DNA from 2 places in the Exiguobacterium sp. s56 genome. Region 1 is predicted to be linked to the other one. Evidence: riboswitches for the same ligand, from Rfam matches in the RefSeq annotation. Region 1 holds a riboswitch; the other holds the start of a gene.

What was found. A riboswitch is a leader RNA that binds a small molecule or an ion and turns the genes downstream of it on or off. The one in region 1 is predicted to bind S-adenosylmethionine.
Region 2: another riboswitch for S-adenosylmethionine. It lies ahead of KNP71_RS07865 (methionine ABC transporter ATP-binding protein); the one in region 1 lies ahead of mtnK (S-methyl-5-thioribose kinase).

What each region holds. Positions count from the first base shown of each region.
Region 1 covers NZ_JACSLR010000021.1:15,662-22,996, forward strand. Annotated here, with positions in the region: gene KNP71_RS14720 (sugar ABC transporter ATP-binding protein) at 1-1,360, opposite strand, end outside; gene KNP71_RS14725 (sugar ABC transporter substrate-binding protein) at 1,360-2,436, opposite strand; gene mtnA (S-methyl-5-thioribose-1-phosphate isomerase) at 2,429-3,463, opposite strand; gene mtnK (S-methyl-5-thioribose kinase) at 3,460-4,611, opposite strand; SAM riboswitch class I at 4,693-4,795, opposite strand; SAM riboswitch class I at 5,001-5,102, shown strand; gene KNP71_RS14740 (2,3-diketo-5-methylthiopentyl-1-phosphate enolase) at 5,172-6,329, shown strand; gene KNP71_RS14745 (2-hydroxy-3-keto-5-methylthiopentenyl-1-phosphate phosphatase) at 6,326-6,976, shown strand; gene KNP71_RS14750 (methylthioribulose 1-phosphate dehydratase) at 6,973-7,335, shown strand, end outside.
Region 2 covers NZ_JACSLR010000006.1:96,357-103,691, forward strand. Annotated here, with positions in the region: gene KNP71_RS07830 (acetyl-CoA C-acetyltransferase) at 1-459, shown strand, start outside; gene KNP71_RS07835 (acyl-CoA dehydrogenase family protein) at 473-2,257, shown strand; gene KNP71_RS07840 (hypothetical protein) at 2,345-3,073, shown strand; gene KNP71_RS07845 (arsenate reductase family protein) at 3,119-3,481, shown strand; gene gcvH (glycine cleavage system protein GcvH) at 3,521-3,904, shown strand; gene KNP71_RS07855 (PTS sugar transporter subunit IIC) at 3,947-4,999, opposite strand; gene KNP71_RS07860 (thioredoxin family protein) at 5,187-5,444, shown strand; SAM riboswitch class I at 5,897-6,002, shown strand; gene KNP71_RS07865 (methionine ABC transporter ATP-binding protein) at 6,080-7,108, shown strand; gene KNP71_RS07870 (methionine ABC transporter permease) at 7,098-7,335, shown strand, end outside.

The sequences.
Region 1 (7,335 bases):
TCTGTTGCCAACGGCCGCGGTCGAGCCAAAGCGTCCGGTTGGCGATCAATTCTAGTTCATGCGGTTCACTCGACGTAAAGATGACAGTCTTTCCACTTTTCGCGAGGCGGGTGACGAGTTCATAAATATCCCGTTTCGCCGTCACGTCGACGCCTTTCGTCGGTTCGTCTAGCAAATAGACGTCCCGGTCCTCGAGGAGCCATTTGCTGAGGACAACTTTTTGTTGATTCCCCCCGCTCAGCTCTCGGACCGGTTGCCCGACCTGGTCGTATTTCACACGGAGCGAGGCCAAGACGCGCGTGACTGCGTTCGCCTTCCCTTCGATCGCGAGGACGTTCCGTTCAATCGAATCGTCGAGGAAGAGTCCCTGTTTTCGACGTTCTTCCGGTACGAGGGCGAATCCGGATCGGACCGCCTGACGCGGTTCGCGAATCTTGATTGGTTTCCCGTCCAACGTCATCTGTTGTTCAACGCCGGAGAGACCGAATAGCGCCTCGATCAACTCCGTCTTCCCGCTCCCGGTGACGCCGCCGATGCCGACGACTTCGCCTTTATACGCCGTGAACGACAACCTCGTCCCGAACGTCGGTAACGTGAGGTCTGCCTGAATCCGGATCTCGGTTTCAGGAACGGCTTTCTCTACCGCCTCTGCCATGTCAGATCCGCTCAAATACGTATGGATATCCCGTTCTGACAACGCCTGAAACGGCCCTTCGTAAGCGATGCGCCCATCCCGGAGGAACGTCGTCGTCGTGGTGATGCGCGACAGTTCGTCCGATCGATGGGTGATGAGAAGAATGCCGACGTCCTCTGCTGCGAGCGACTGCAGTAATGTGAGCAGTGCCGCCGCATCATCCGTCGACAAGGCGGCCGTCGGTTCGTCGAGCAAGAGGTAAGCCGCATCACTCGCGAGCGAACGGGCAATCAAGACACGTTGTTTGACACTGAGCGGGAAACGCCCGACCGGTTCGGTCACGTCAATCTCTAGCCCGACACGTTCCAAGTAGGCAGCCGCTCGCTGTTTTAGTTCGCGAGGACGAATCCGCTCGACCGCCTGCCACGGCACGACGTTCTCATAAATCGGTAAATCGAGATAGAGCGCGTCATCGACTTCTTGCGACACCGTGATGACCCCGCGGCGAATCGCCTCGGCCGGTGTGAATGTGACCGCCGTTTCGTCGAGCTCGACCGTCCCGGACGTCGGGATGATGGCGCCACTCAACAGCTTCACGAGCGTACTCTTTCCGGCCCCGTTCAATCCAAGCAATCCATGAATCTCGCCACGTCGGAGCGTGAAGCTGACATCGTCGAGCACGGTGACGTCGCCATAGCGTTTCGTGACGCGTTCGAGCCGTAACATCAGTCCGTCCCTTTCATCCAGTCCGACCAGGCCGCGTCTGATGCGCCCCAGTTCGGGACGTATTGGCCGAGGTCGTCCATCGTCACTTTTTCGTCCGGCAAGACGTCACGGTCGACGAGATATGGGTCGACCGAATGAATCGACGGCGTCTCTTCACCCGCTAATTTTTGATACGCGTAACGGACTTGGATCCGTCCGATTTCAGCCGGATCGGTCGCCGCCGTCACTTTCCACGGGCTGCCGTCCTCTTGCATAAGTTGAAGGTCTTCGTCACTCAAATCGATGCCATAGACCGAAATTTCATCGCGTCCGGCCTGTTTGATGGCACGGCTCGCCCCTTTGGCGAACTCGTCCCACATTGCGAATACGGCATCAATCTCGCCTTCCGGATACTTCTTCAAAATCGCTTCCATCTGGCTCTGTGTGTCGAGCGCCGTATTGTTCGTCGCCGAACCGAACTTGGCGACTTCCGTAATGCCTGGGTAGCGTTTCAAGAACGCATCATAAATCGTGTGGCGTCGTTCCATCGGTGTGAAGCCACCGACCCAAATCGTGACGATTTTGCCTTCGCCGTCCAAATCTTCAGCGAGTGCCTTGAGCGAACGCCAGGCGAGCGAATAGTCGTCCTGGTCGATGACCGTCACCCCGTCGTTCGTCAAATCGTTGTCGAACGCGACGACTTTGATGCCTTTGTCGAGTGCGCGTTGGACTGGTTCTTTCAATGCATCGGCGCGGCCATGGTCAATCAAGATGACATCGACGCCTTGCGTCGTCGCCGTGTCGACATAGCTCGCCATCTTCGATAGGTCGTTGTCGGCGTTGTACACTTTCACGTTGCCGCCGAACGATTCGACTTGTTCCGTCACCCCGTTGATATACTGCGACGAGAACGTCCCGATCGACATCTGCATGATCAGGGCGACATCGATATCTTTCGGCAACGTCCCGTTCGAGACCGAGACGGGTTTCGTCTCCGGCGTCTTCTCGGCCGGCTTCGATGGGGCCGCTTGCTCGTTCGTGCAACCGACGAGCGCCAAGACGAATGTGAATAACAAAATCAATAGTTTTTTAGACATGAATCGTTCCCCCTACATGATATGTGATGGCGGTCTCTGTCGGCTCGAACACACCCGCCTCGGTGATGAGTCCGGTGATGAGGTCGGGCGTGGTGACGTCGAACGCCGGATTGAAGACGGTGATGCCGACGGGTGCCGTCGGTTGACCGCCGATATGTGTCACTTCTGACGGGTTCCGCTCCTCGATCTCAATCGTGTCGTCCGCCGTCAAATCGAACGTCGAATGCGGCGCCGCGACATAGAACGGAATGCCGTAATGTTTGGCGAGGACGGCGAGTTGCAACGTGCCGATTTTATTGGCGACGTGCCCCGTCCGTGTGATGCGGTCGGCTCCGACGATGATGGCGTCGACTCGTTTCGACTGAATCGTCCAAGCGGCCATATTGTCGGTGATGAGCGTCACGTCGATATCGGCCCGGTCGAGCTCCCAGACGGTGAGGCGTGCCCCTTGCAGGAGCGGTCGCGTCTCACAGGCGAAGACGTTGAAGGATACGCCCCGTTCTTTTCCGACGTAAAACGGGGCGAGTGCCGTCCCGTAACGCGATGTCGCGATGGCACCGGCGTTGCAAATCGTCAACACGTTCCCCCCGGCCGGCAATACCGTCAGTGCATGCTCGCCGATGGCCCGATACGTATCGACGTCCCGGTCGTACAAAGCGATGGCGCGGCGTTTAATTTCCTCGGCAATCGCCTCAAAGTCGTCCCCGACATTTAACGCAAGGAGCGATTCGATCACGTTTTGCAGATTGACCGCCGTCGGCCGGGTCGCAATCAAACGGCGTCCGACGAGGTCGAGCCGACGTGTGAAGTCCGGGTCGTCGACTAACCGGCCTGCCTCTTTGGCGAGGACGAACGCCCCGAAGTACGCGATGGCCGGAGCGCCACGGACTTGGAGCGTCTCGATGGCATGCTCCGCTTGTTCGAGCGTCTCAATCGTCACGTAACGCTCTTCATGCGGCAACAACGTCTGATCCAATACGATGAGTTCGTCCGTCGGCGGATGGAAGCGGATGTTTTGGACCGTCATACGCGCACCCCCGACAGAAGCGTCACCAAGTCGTCAATCGACTCGACGCTGTGGCGTTCTTTAATGAGCGCCGTCCCGAGGGCGAGCGCGTCACGTTTCCGTTCGAGCCGCGTCGCTTCCGGCAACGTCTCGAGATCGGCGACACCGGCGAGCCCGACGGCACGGCGGATGAGTTCGCAACCGGCGTAGCCGATCGTGTCACTGAAGACCGTCCGCAACAACTCGTCGACGAAACCGTCCGTGTTGAACGGCTCGACGGCGCGCTCAAAGTTGGCCCGGAATGTCTTCTCGAACGTCTCCCACACCGTCAAGACGTCCGTGAAACGTTCGAAGCGTTTGAGCGGGTCATGCAACGTCGACAACGTCAAATGGGCGATGATTTGACCGAGGTCGAAGCCGAACGGCCCGTAAAACGCGAACTCTGGATCGATGATTTTCGTCTCTTGTTGGGTCGCGAAGATGCTGCCCGTATGTAAATCCCCATGCAGGAGCGCCTCATGTTTCGTGACGAACCCGACTTTCAATTTCGTCACCTCGACCTTGAGCGCCTGGTCCTGCCAGAGGCGTTCGACGTCTTCTCGAAGCGCCGCCTCGATGTTGTTCGACTCCGCGTCTTTGAACGGGTCGGTAAAGATGAGCTTCTCCGTGATGTCGCACAGTTCCGGGTTGTAATAGTCGCGTTCAATCCGCTTCTTCGCGATCGGTCCAGCTGCGTAATCCGACGTCGCAAACAGCGTCTCGCCCAAAAATTCACCGACATGACGGGCGAGTTCCGGGTAGCTCTCCCCGTTCAAATAGCCGGTGCGGACAATCTCATAATCAGATAGATCTTCTATAATCGTGTAAGCGAGTGTCCGGTCGCTGCCAAGGACAGCCGGGACGAACCGAGGCGCGACAGTCGCAAACTCACGGAGTGCCAACTGTTCAATCCATGCCCGCTCGAGCGTGAGCGGCCAGCTCTCACCGACGACTTTGGCGTATGGGAGCGCTTGTTTGACGATCAGGCGCTGTTCGCCTTGGCGAATCCGAAACACGAGATTCAAGTTGCCGTCCCCGATCTCCTCGCACTCGGCGATTCCTTCTTGCAAGTATCCTAATTGACGGACGTGCTCGACGACGGTCTGTTCTGTAAATGGTTGATATGACATGATGTTTTCCCCTTCCTGTACGTTGCCCACAAAAAAAGCCCCTTTCTCCGCGAGAAAGAGGCACAGCCAAAATGGTTGTTCCTCTCATCTGTCAGACATTCGTCTGGTGGATGTAGCACCGTGCCTAGTGGTCGGTTGCTGCGGCGTCATCGGGCCAATTCCCTCTGCCAACTCGCGATAAGAGTGTGTTATTCGATTCGGTGAACTTATGTGATGAATATTACGGACTCGACGTCACGATTGTCAACGTCATTTTCTCGACGCAACTCCGTCTTTTTTTGTGCATATATGGAAACAACTTCCCAAAATATTTTTTTTGGAAAAAAAGGAATTGACGACATGATGATTCTGTGCAAAAATTCAATTAAATTTCACAACTTCAAATCACATTCTTATCAAGAGCAGACGGAGGGACGAGCCCGATGATGTCGCAGCAACCGACCAGAGATGGCACGGTGCTAATTCTTGCAGCGAAAGCTGAGAGATAAGAGTTCATTTTTTATGATGACCTCTTGCCTCGGCATGGGGTCATTTTTTGTTTGCCTGGAAGGAGGAACCATATGAGTATCACTGCCACATATGAAATCAAACGAACGGACGCGGTCGCGACCGTCGCCGACAAAATCGCCCTCGAGCTGACGGTCGGTACTTGGACGGAGCTGCCTCACTTAGAGCAAGAGCAGTTACAGGCGTATCGCGGTGAGGTCGTGTCGACCATACATACGGATACGACGAGCCGCTTCACAATCCGCTACCCGTTACATAATGTCAGCCCTGACTTTTCATCCATCTTGACGACGACGTTCGGGAAACTGTCCCTCGACGATTCGATTCGGTTAATCGATTTGACGTTGCCCGAGACGCTCGCCCCTCATTTCAAAGGCGCCAAGTTCGGGGTCACTGGAATTCGCGAGTTACTCGGTGTTCATGATCGCCCGCTCGTCATGAGCATCTTCAAAGGTGTCATCGGCCGTGACCTCGCGTTTCTCGAGCAGCAACTCCGCGATCAGTTCGCCGGAGGCATCGATATCGTCAAAGACGACGAGATTTTATACGACAACCCGCTCACCCCATCGCTCGAACGGGCCCGGATCGGAGCGGACGTCATTCAAGCCCACTTCGAGGCGACCGGGAAACGTGTCCTCTACGCCATCACGCTGAGCGGCCCCGTGTTCGGTCTACGTGACCAGGCGCTCCGTCTCATCGAGGCAGGTGCGACAGCGCTCCTGTTCAACGTCTATACGTACGGTCTCGACGCACTGCGCGAACTTGCGAACGATTCAGACATACGCGTCCCCATCTTGGCACATCCGGCCTTTGCCGGCGCCTTGACCGGATCAATCAGTCATTCGCTCTTACTCGGTAAACTCCCACGCCTCGCCGGGGCCGATTTAACGCTCTTCCCGTCTCCGTACGGCTCCCTCGCGACACCGCGTGACGAGGCGTTCACGATTCGTGACCAGAGCGCCGAACCGCATTGGTCGAAACCGATTTTACCGGTCCCGTCAGCCGGGATTCATCCAGGACTCGTCGCCGATATCATTCGTGATTTCGGGACGGATGTCGTCATCAACGCCGGCGGTGGCATTCACGGACACCCGGACGGCGCAGCCGCCGGGGCTCGTGCTTTCCGACAAGCGATCGCTCACGTTCTCGGCCAAACCGAAGGACAGACGGACGAGCTCGATACCGCGTTGAAGGCGTGGGCGTCACGATGACGGTCCATATCCTCTGCGACTTCGACGGGACGATCACGGCGGAAGACAATATTATCGCGTTGATGAAGGCGTTCGCCCCGCCGGCTTGGGTCGAGTTGAAAGATGCGGTCCTCGAGCAACGGATTTCGATTCGCTCCGGTGTCGGTCAACTGTTTCAACTATTGCCGAGCGCAGATGCCCCGGCCTACCGTGATTATTTGTTGGAGCGCATCACGCTCCGCCAAGGGTTCCCGGCATTTTTAGAAGAAGTTCGGGCCCATGGCTGGAAGTTTGACGTCGTCAGCGGCGGGATGGACTTCTTCGTGCAGCCGGTCTTGGACGGGCATGTCGCCCCCGAGCATATCTACTGCAACGTCGCCGACTTCTCCGCTGAGACGGTAACCGTCGCTTGGCCACACGCTTGCGATGAACAATGTACGAACGATTGCGGCTGTTGCAAGCCGACGCTCGCTCGTCGCATCGTCAATCCCGCCGACCGCTTGATCGTCATCGGCGACTCAGTGACCGACTTCGAGGTCGCGAAGCGTGCCGACTTCGTCTACGCACGAGGTCAACTCATCACGCTCTGCGAAGCGGCAGGCATCCGTTACGCACCGTTCGAGACGTTTGACGACATCACCCATCACTTGAAGGAGGTGGTCGTATGAGCCTTGCGACACGTTGGCTTGAACTCGCCGACATTAAAGACGAACTCGCCGCCCGCGACTGGTTCCCCGGAACGAGTGGGAATTTGGCGATTCGCGTTTCCGACGATCCGCTCGAATTTCTCGTCACGGCGAGCGGACGCGATAAACGAAAACGAACACCGGAAGACTTTGTTCACGTCGATGCGGCCGGACGCTTGATCGGCGAACAGACAGGAAAACCATCCGCCGAGACGCTGCTCCACGTTGAAGTGTTCAATCGGACGGACGCGACGTGTTCGCTCCATGTCCATACGGTCGACAATAACGTCATCTCCGAGCTCCATGCTGCCACCGGCGAAGTCGTCTTCACCGGCCAAGAG
Region 2 (7,335 bases), on a different contig from region 1:
GTGACGGCGGGGAACGCGTCACAAGTGTCAGACGGCGCAGCGGCCGTGCTCGTCATGGAGCGCGAAGAAGCCGAACGTCAAGGCTTGAAACCGATGGCGAAATTCCTCTCGTTCGCGGTCGGCGGTGTCCGTCCTGAAGTGATGGGAATCGGCCCGGTCGTCGCCATTCCGAAAGCGCTCGAGATGGCCGGCGTGAAGCTCGAAGAAGTCGGATTGTTCGAATTGAACGAGGCATTTGCGAGCCAATCGCTCGGTGTCATCCGTGAACTCGGGATCGACCCGTCGAAAGTGAACGTCAACGGCGGCGCGATCGCCCTTGGGCATCCGCTCGGTTGCACGGGCGCGAAACTCGCGGTCTCGATCTTGCATGAGATGAAACGACGCAATGAAAAGTATGGGGTTGTGACGATGTGCATCGGTGGCGGTATGGGTGCTGCTGGCGTCTTCGAATTACTATAAGGGGGAATTGACAATGGAACGTACAGAACACGAATTGATTAAAGGCGGTAGCTTCGTCATCGACGCACTCGACGCGGATCGTTTGTTCACACCGGAAGACTTCTCAGATGAGCACAAAATGATTGGCGACACGACGGCGAGCTTCGTCGACGACCGTGTCATGCCTGTCCTTGGACGCATCGAGAAACACGAGTTCGATCTCTCGGTCGAACTGTTGAAAGAAGCGGGCGAGCTCGGCCTCCTCGGCGCGGACGTGCCAGAAGAGTATGGCGGTTATCAGCTCGATAAAATCTCGTCATCGATCATCACAGAGCGATTCGCCAAAGCGCGTTCATTCGCCCTCAGCTACGGCGCCCACGTCGGCATCGGGACGCTCCCGATTGTCTTCTTCGGGACAGAAGAGCAAAAGCATAAGTACTTGCCGAAACTCGCAACTGGCGAATGGATTGCCGCCTACGCGCTCACAGAGCCAGGCTCAGGCTCGGACGCGCTCGGTGCGAAAGCGACGGCCGTCTTGAACGAAGCCGGCACACACTACGTCTTGAACGGGGAGAAACAATGGATCACGAACGCTGGTTTCGCGAACGTGTTCGTCGTCTACGCGAAAATCGACGGCGACAAGTTCAGCGCCTTCATCGTCGAGCGTGAATTCAAAGGTGTCTCGACAGGCGCCGAAGAACAGAAGATGGGCATCAAAGGCTCATCGACACGGACGCTCATCTTAGAAGACGTCGAAGTCCCAGTCGACAACCTCCTCGGAGAAATCGGCAAAGGCCACGTCATCGCCTTCAACATCTTGAACGTCGGTCGTTACAAACTTGCGGTCGGTGCGGTCGGTTCGTCGAAACGTGCGTTCGATCTTTCGGTCCAGTACGCGAACGAGCGCAAACAGTTCAAGACACCGATCAGTCAGTTCCCGCTCATCCAAGAGAAACTTGCGACGATGGCTGCGAACATTTATGCGATGGAGAGCTCGGTCTACCGGACGGGCGGTCTGTTCCAAGACAGCCTCGACGCGCTAGGCGACGACAACATGCGCGACGGTTCGAAAGTTGCCCAAGCCATCGCCGAATACGCGATTGAATGTTCACTCAACAAAGTGTTCGCCTCGGAGACGTTTGACTACGTCGTCGACGAAGCGGTTCAAATCCACGGCGGCTACGGCTTCATGACTGAATATGAAGTCGAGAACTTGTACCGTGACTCACGCATCAACCGCATCTTCGAAGGAACGAACGAAATCAACCGCTTGATCGTACCGAGCACGCTCCTTAAGAAAGCGATGAAAGGCGACTTGCCGCTTCTCGCCGAAGCACAGAAGCTCCAGAAAGAGCTCATGAGCTACATGCCACAAGAGCTTGACGGGTCGCCGCTCGCACGTGAGAAGATGCTTCTGTCGAACATGAAGAAAATCAACTTGATGATCGCCGGAACGGCCGTCCAGAAATATCAGCAGGCCCTCCAGAACGAACAAGAGATTCTCGCGAAGATTGCCGACATCATCAGCGCCATCTATGCGCTTGAAGCGGCCATCGCGCGGACGGAGAAAGCCATCGCCCGTACAGGCGCTGAGAAGAACCAGCAGAAAGTCCGCTATACAGAAATCTTCGCCGAGCAAGTGTTCAAGCAAGTCGAACTCATGGCGAAAGAAGTCTTGTATGCGGCCGCATCGGGCGACGAGCAGCGCATGCTCTTGTCGGCGATGAAGAAGTTCAGCCGCTATCAGCCGATCAACGTCATCGGCACGAAGCGCGAAGTCGCAGCGAGCCTCATCAAAGCGAACAAGTTCATCGTATAAGCAAGCGAGAGAAAGGGTGGCCGGACGCGGTCGGCCCTTTCTTTTTCCTGTCTGCGGACGATACAATGGACGAAGGAGGGGATACGCATGAAACGAGATGACTTATTAGAACGGATGGATGCAATCGGCCGCTCGGTCGCCAAGCATGAGGGCACGCTCATGCTCCTCGCGCTCGGTTCAATTGGACTTGAGATGGATCGGCTCGACGACTATTCGGACCTCGATTTCTTTTTGATCGTCGAGGACGGGCATAAGGCCCGCTTCATCGACAATTTGGACTGGCTCGCGGTCGAGCCGTTGGCGTACCAGTTCCAAAACACGAAAGACGGGCACAAGGTCATGTATGAGGACGGCATTTACGCCGAGTTCGCCGTGTTCGAGATCGTAGAGATGCCTGGAATCGCTTATACACCGGGGCGTGTCGTCTGGCAACGTGACGAGGCGCTCGACACGTTTGCGACGCCGAAGCTTGTCACACGCCCTTCAGACGCCGCACATCGCTACGAGGAGGCACTGACGAACCTATACGTCGGACTGCTCCGGGAACGGCGCGGTGAACAGCTCGCTGGCTTCGAACTCATTCAAGTCGCGGCTGTCAACAACGTGTTAATCGCGTACGGGGAGACGAGCGACCCCTTCAACCCGACGCGACGGGTCGAAGGGACACATCCGGAGCTCGTCGCACGTCTACAGGAGTGGTTACCCGGTTACGGAAAATCGGTCGAGGCGGCCGCAGCCATCCTCCGCCACATCGAGGCGCACCACTCGGTCAATCCGGCGCTCAAGCAAGAGATTGTGCGCTTGCTTGAAACATGAACCGACGAATCGGAATATGCTACAGTAACAGGAGAGGTGATGAACATGGTGACACTATATGGCTATCCGCCATGCAGTACGTGTAAAAAAGCAGAGAAGTGGTTGAAAGAGAACGGCATCGACTATACATATATCCATATCGTCGAGGCGACGCCGTCGAAAGACGAGTTGGCTGAACTATGGAAACAGTCGGGTCTCCCGCTTAAAAAATTCTTCAATACGAGCGGACAAGTGTATCGGAACGAAGGCATTAAAGACAAGCTACCAAATCTATCAGAAGACGAACAACTCGAGCTTCTTGCGAGCAATGGTATGCTTTTAAAGCGCCCACTCGTGACAGATGGTCAAAAATCAACTGTCGGATTTTCAGAAAAGTCGTTTACAGACGTTTGGGGCGAAGTGCTATAATACTCGTGTGAGTCTAATTCATTTGAGGGGGAAGTTAAGATGAGCAAAGTACCTGCCAATCTACGTTATTCAAAAGAGCACGAATGGGTGGAAGTGAACGGAAGCGTCGCCCGCATCGGGATCACGGATTTCGCACAAAGCGAACTAGGGGATATCGTCTTTGTCGAACTTCCTGAAGTCGGTGGCACGATCTTACTCGATGAGCCATTCGGTTCGGTTGAATCGGTCAAGACCGTATCAGAGCTTTACGCACCGATCTCTGGGAAAATCACAGCAGTGAACGAATCACTTGCCGATTCACCAGAACTCGTCAACGAAGCACCGTTCGAAGGCGCTTGGATGATCGAAGTCGAGTTGAACGACGCGTCAGACGTCGACAAGCTCATGTCAGCCGAAGAATACGAAGCGATGATTCAAGGCTAAACAAAACCCGGTTTCTCTTTACGAGAAGCCGGGTCTTTTTGATTAATCGAAGTCGAGACGGTAATGATCAGGCTCGATGAGCGACGTCCGGTTGAACAAACGATAGAACAGAATCCCGAGTGCGATTGGGATGAGCCCGAACAAGACGACGACAAGCATGACGTTCCAGAGCGCGAATCCTCCCGGCATCAAATGCAAGGCGTTGACCGGACCGATTAGACCCGAGACGCCGAATCCGGCACTGATTGGCGTGCCTTCAATCCGAAGGATACCTGCGAGCGCTCCAAGGATGGCCGCATTGGCGAGTACCGGCAACATCATGATCGGACGACGGACGAAGTTCGCCATTTGAATCTTCGGTGAGCCGAGGAAGTGGGCGATCGACGTTCCGGTCGCGTTCATCTGCCAGCCAGCGATGGCGAGACCGAAGCCGGCAGCGACGACGCCAAGGTTGGCGGCCCCTGCAGCGACACCAGACAGGCTGATCGCTGTGGCAATCCCGACCGTGGAGATTGGTGAGACGATGATGAGCGAGAACGCCATCGCGATCAACATGCCCATCACGATTGGCTGCAGTTCCGTCATCGTCATGATGATCGTTCCGACGTACGTCGTGATTTGTGAGATGTATGTGAGCAGGAACGCCCCGATACCTCCAGCGACGACGATGACCGTCATCGGCAAGACGAGCACCGTGTATGTCTTCAAGCGTGGCGACAACTGCATGACGAGGAACGTCGCGAGAGCGGCCGTCACACCGGCCGTGATGACGTCACCGATTCCGGCCATGAGGAACGCTCCTTCCTCGATGCGGATGGCGCCACTTCCGACCTGGGTCGCGATGCCGATCGTCCCGGCCTCGAGCGCCGAGCGTCCGAACTGCATGGCGACGGCGACACCGATGATGACCGGTAAGAGGCGCATCGCAATCGTCGTCGCATCTAAGATGAACTGCAAGGACGGAAAATACGGCAAGATGGCTTTCGTTAATTCACCGAGCAAAGCGCTCGGGATGAGGGCAATGAGAATGGCAAGACTGAGGCCGTTCAAGACGTTCATTAAAAATTGTTTTCCGGTAAGCTTCTCTTCCGTCATTGGGGATTCACCTGTCCTTTTCTACTGGTTTGCTGTTATGTACAAAAGTGATAAAGTTAATGACCATACTATGCCTCTTTCTGCTGAGCGTCAACAAGAAATGTTGAAATGTTCAGAATTTTCCATTTGAGCACAACTTTTGAACCGACTGGGCCGGATTCATATACTTAGAAGAGAGGTGAGCAAAATGATGACAGACGGATTCTTATATATATACGCCCCAATGTGCGGTACATGCGCCGTGGCCGAGCGGATGCTCTCGGTCGTCGAGGCGGTCGACCCAGAATTGAAGATTGAAAAACGCGATGCCAACTTTATCCCGAACGAGCTCGAGGCATATCAGGTTATGAGTGTCCCGGCGCTATTGAAGCTGGAGAATGGCCAAGTTCGCGATCGTTTGTACGCGTTTCAAAACGTCCAGCACGTCCTATCTTTCGTTAAATGAGATAGGATGATTAGAATAATCTGAAAATTTTAAATAATCAGTTGACACAGAAAGTTCACGAATGATATATTCATTACAACATCTTACTTGAACACAACATAGGACGAGATTTTCCCGTCATCAAGACGTTTTCGAACAACCGCTGCATGAGCTTACGCGATTTCAGGTGGACCTTCCCTTCGATTGTCCCCCAAAAAAATCAAGCGTCGGGGCACCGGTCGCGTAATTGCATGGTCCGTTCGAAGACCGAGTGATGGTTGGGTAAAAATCCCCCATATAAGGATGAATGCTCTGATCGGGCAAAAGAGGTTCATCTATGGGTTGTCCTTCAGTGACTCAAGGTGCTACGTTCTGTGTCATCCTCGGATGGCACCTTTTTTATTTTTTCGCATAAAATAGTTTGACATGAAAATAATATGTCGCTATGATAAGGCTAATCGAATACGCAACCACTCTTATCAAGAGAGGCTGAGGGACTGGCCCTATGACGCCCAGCAACCGCGGAGCAATCCGAAATGGTGCTAATTCCAGCAAGGTGAGAACCTTGGAAGATGAGAGCAATCGTTGTCCGTACGATAAAGTACGCACGTTTGCTCAAACGTGCGTACTTTTTTTGTTGTCAGGAGGGAAATGGATTGATTCAATTACGCAATGTGGCCAAATGGTTCGACACGAAAAACGGTCGGGTCCAGGCGGTCGATGATGTGTCGCTTACAATCGAAAGCGGCGAAATTTTTGGAATAATCGGATATTCAGGTGCGGGGAAGTCGACGCTCATCCGCTTGCTCAACCGACTCGAGGCACCGTCAAGCGGTGAAATCGTGGTCGCCGGCAGCGAGCTGACGAAGCTCACACCAAAGGAACTACGCGGGGTACGTAAAAACGTCTCGATGGTGTTCCAACACTTCAACTTGTTATGGTCGCGCACAGTCGCTGAGAATATCAGCTTCCCGCTCGAACTCATCGGGGTACCGGCGAGCGAGCGCAAACGCCGCGTCCAAGAACTCGTCGAGCTCGTCGGCCTCGCCGGACGAGAAGACAGCTATCCGTCACAACTATCGGGCGGCCAAAAGCAGCGAGTCGGGATAGCCCGTGCGCTCGCTACGAATCCAGAAGTGCTCCTCTGCGATGAAGCGACGAGCGCACTCGACCCGAAGACGACGGATTCGATTCTCGAACTGCTCGTCAGCATCAACAAGAAACTCGGGTTGACGATCGTCCTCATCACCCATGAGATGCACGTCATCCAAAAGATTTGTCACCGTGTCGCCGTCATGGAGGCCGGAAAGGTCGTCGAGACCGGGCAAGTCGCCGACGTGTTCCAACACCCGGAACAGCCAATCACGAAAGAGTTCGTCAAACAGATCGGCGCGGTCGAAGACATGTCGCTCACGTTCGAACATTTGAAAGCTCGTTATCCGAGCGGTCAAATCGTCAAGCTCAAATTCTTGAACGAGACGGCCGAACAACCGATTCTGTCGGAAGTGTTGAAGCAGCATGACATCGGCTTCAACATCATCGGCGGAAACGTGACGCAGTCACAAGTCGGTGCCCTCGGGACATTATTCATCCAATTGATCGGAGAGCCGGCTGAAGTCGAGCGGGCCATCGCCTCAATCCGATCACAGGCAGTGGAAGTGGAGGTAGAAAGCGATGTTTCCTAATGTAGATTGGCAAGTCATGTTAGAACAGACGTGGGAGACGCTCTATATGACGCTCGTCGCCGGAGCCGCGACGTTCGTCATCGGTCTCGCCCTCGGGATGCTCCTATATGTCACAAACGAGCCGCTCATGATGAAGAACCGTCCGATTTACACGGTCATCAGCGCGGTCGTCAACATCTTCCGGTCGATCCCGTTCATCATTTTGATTATCTTGCTCATCCCGTTCA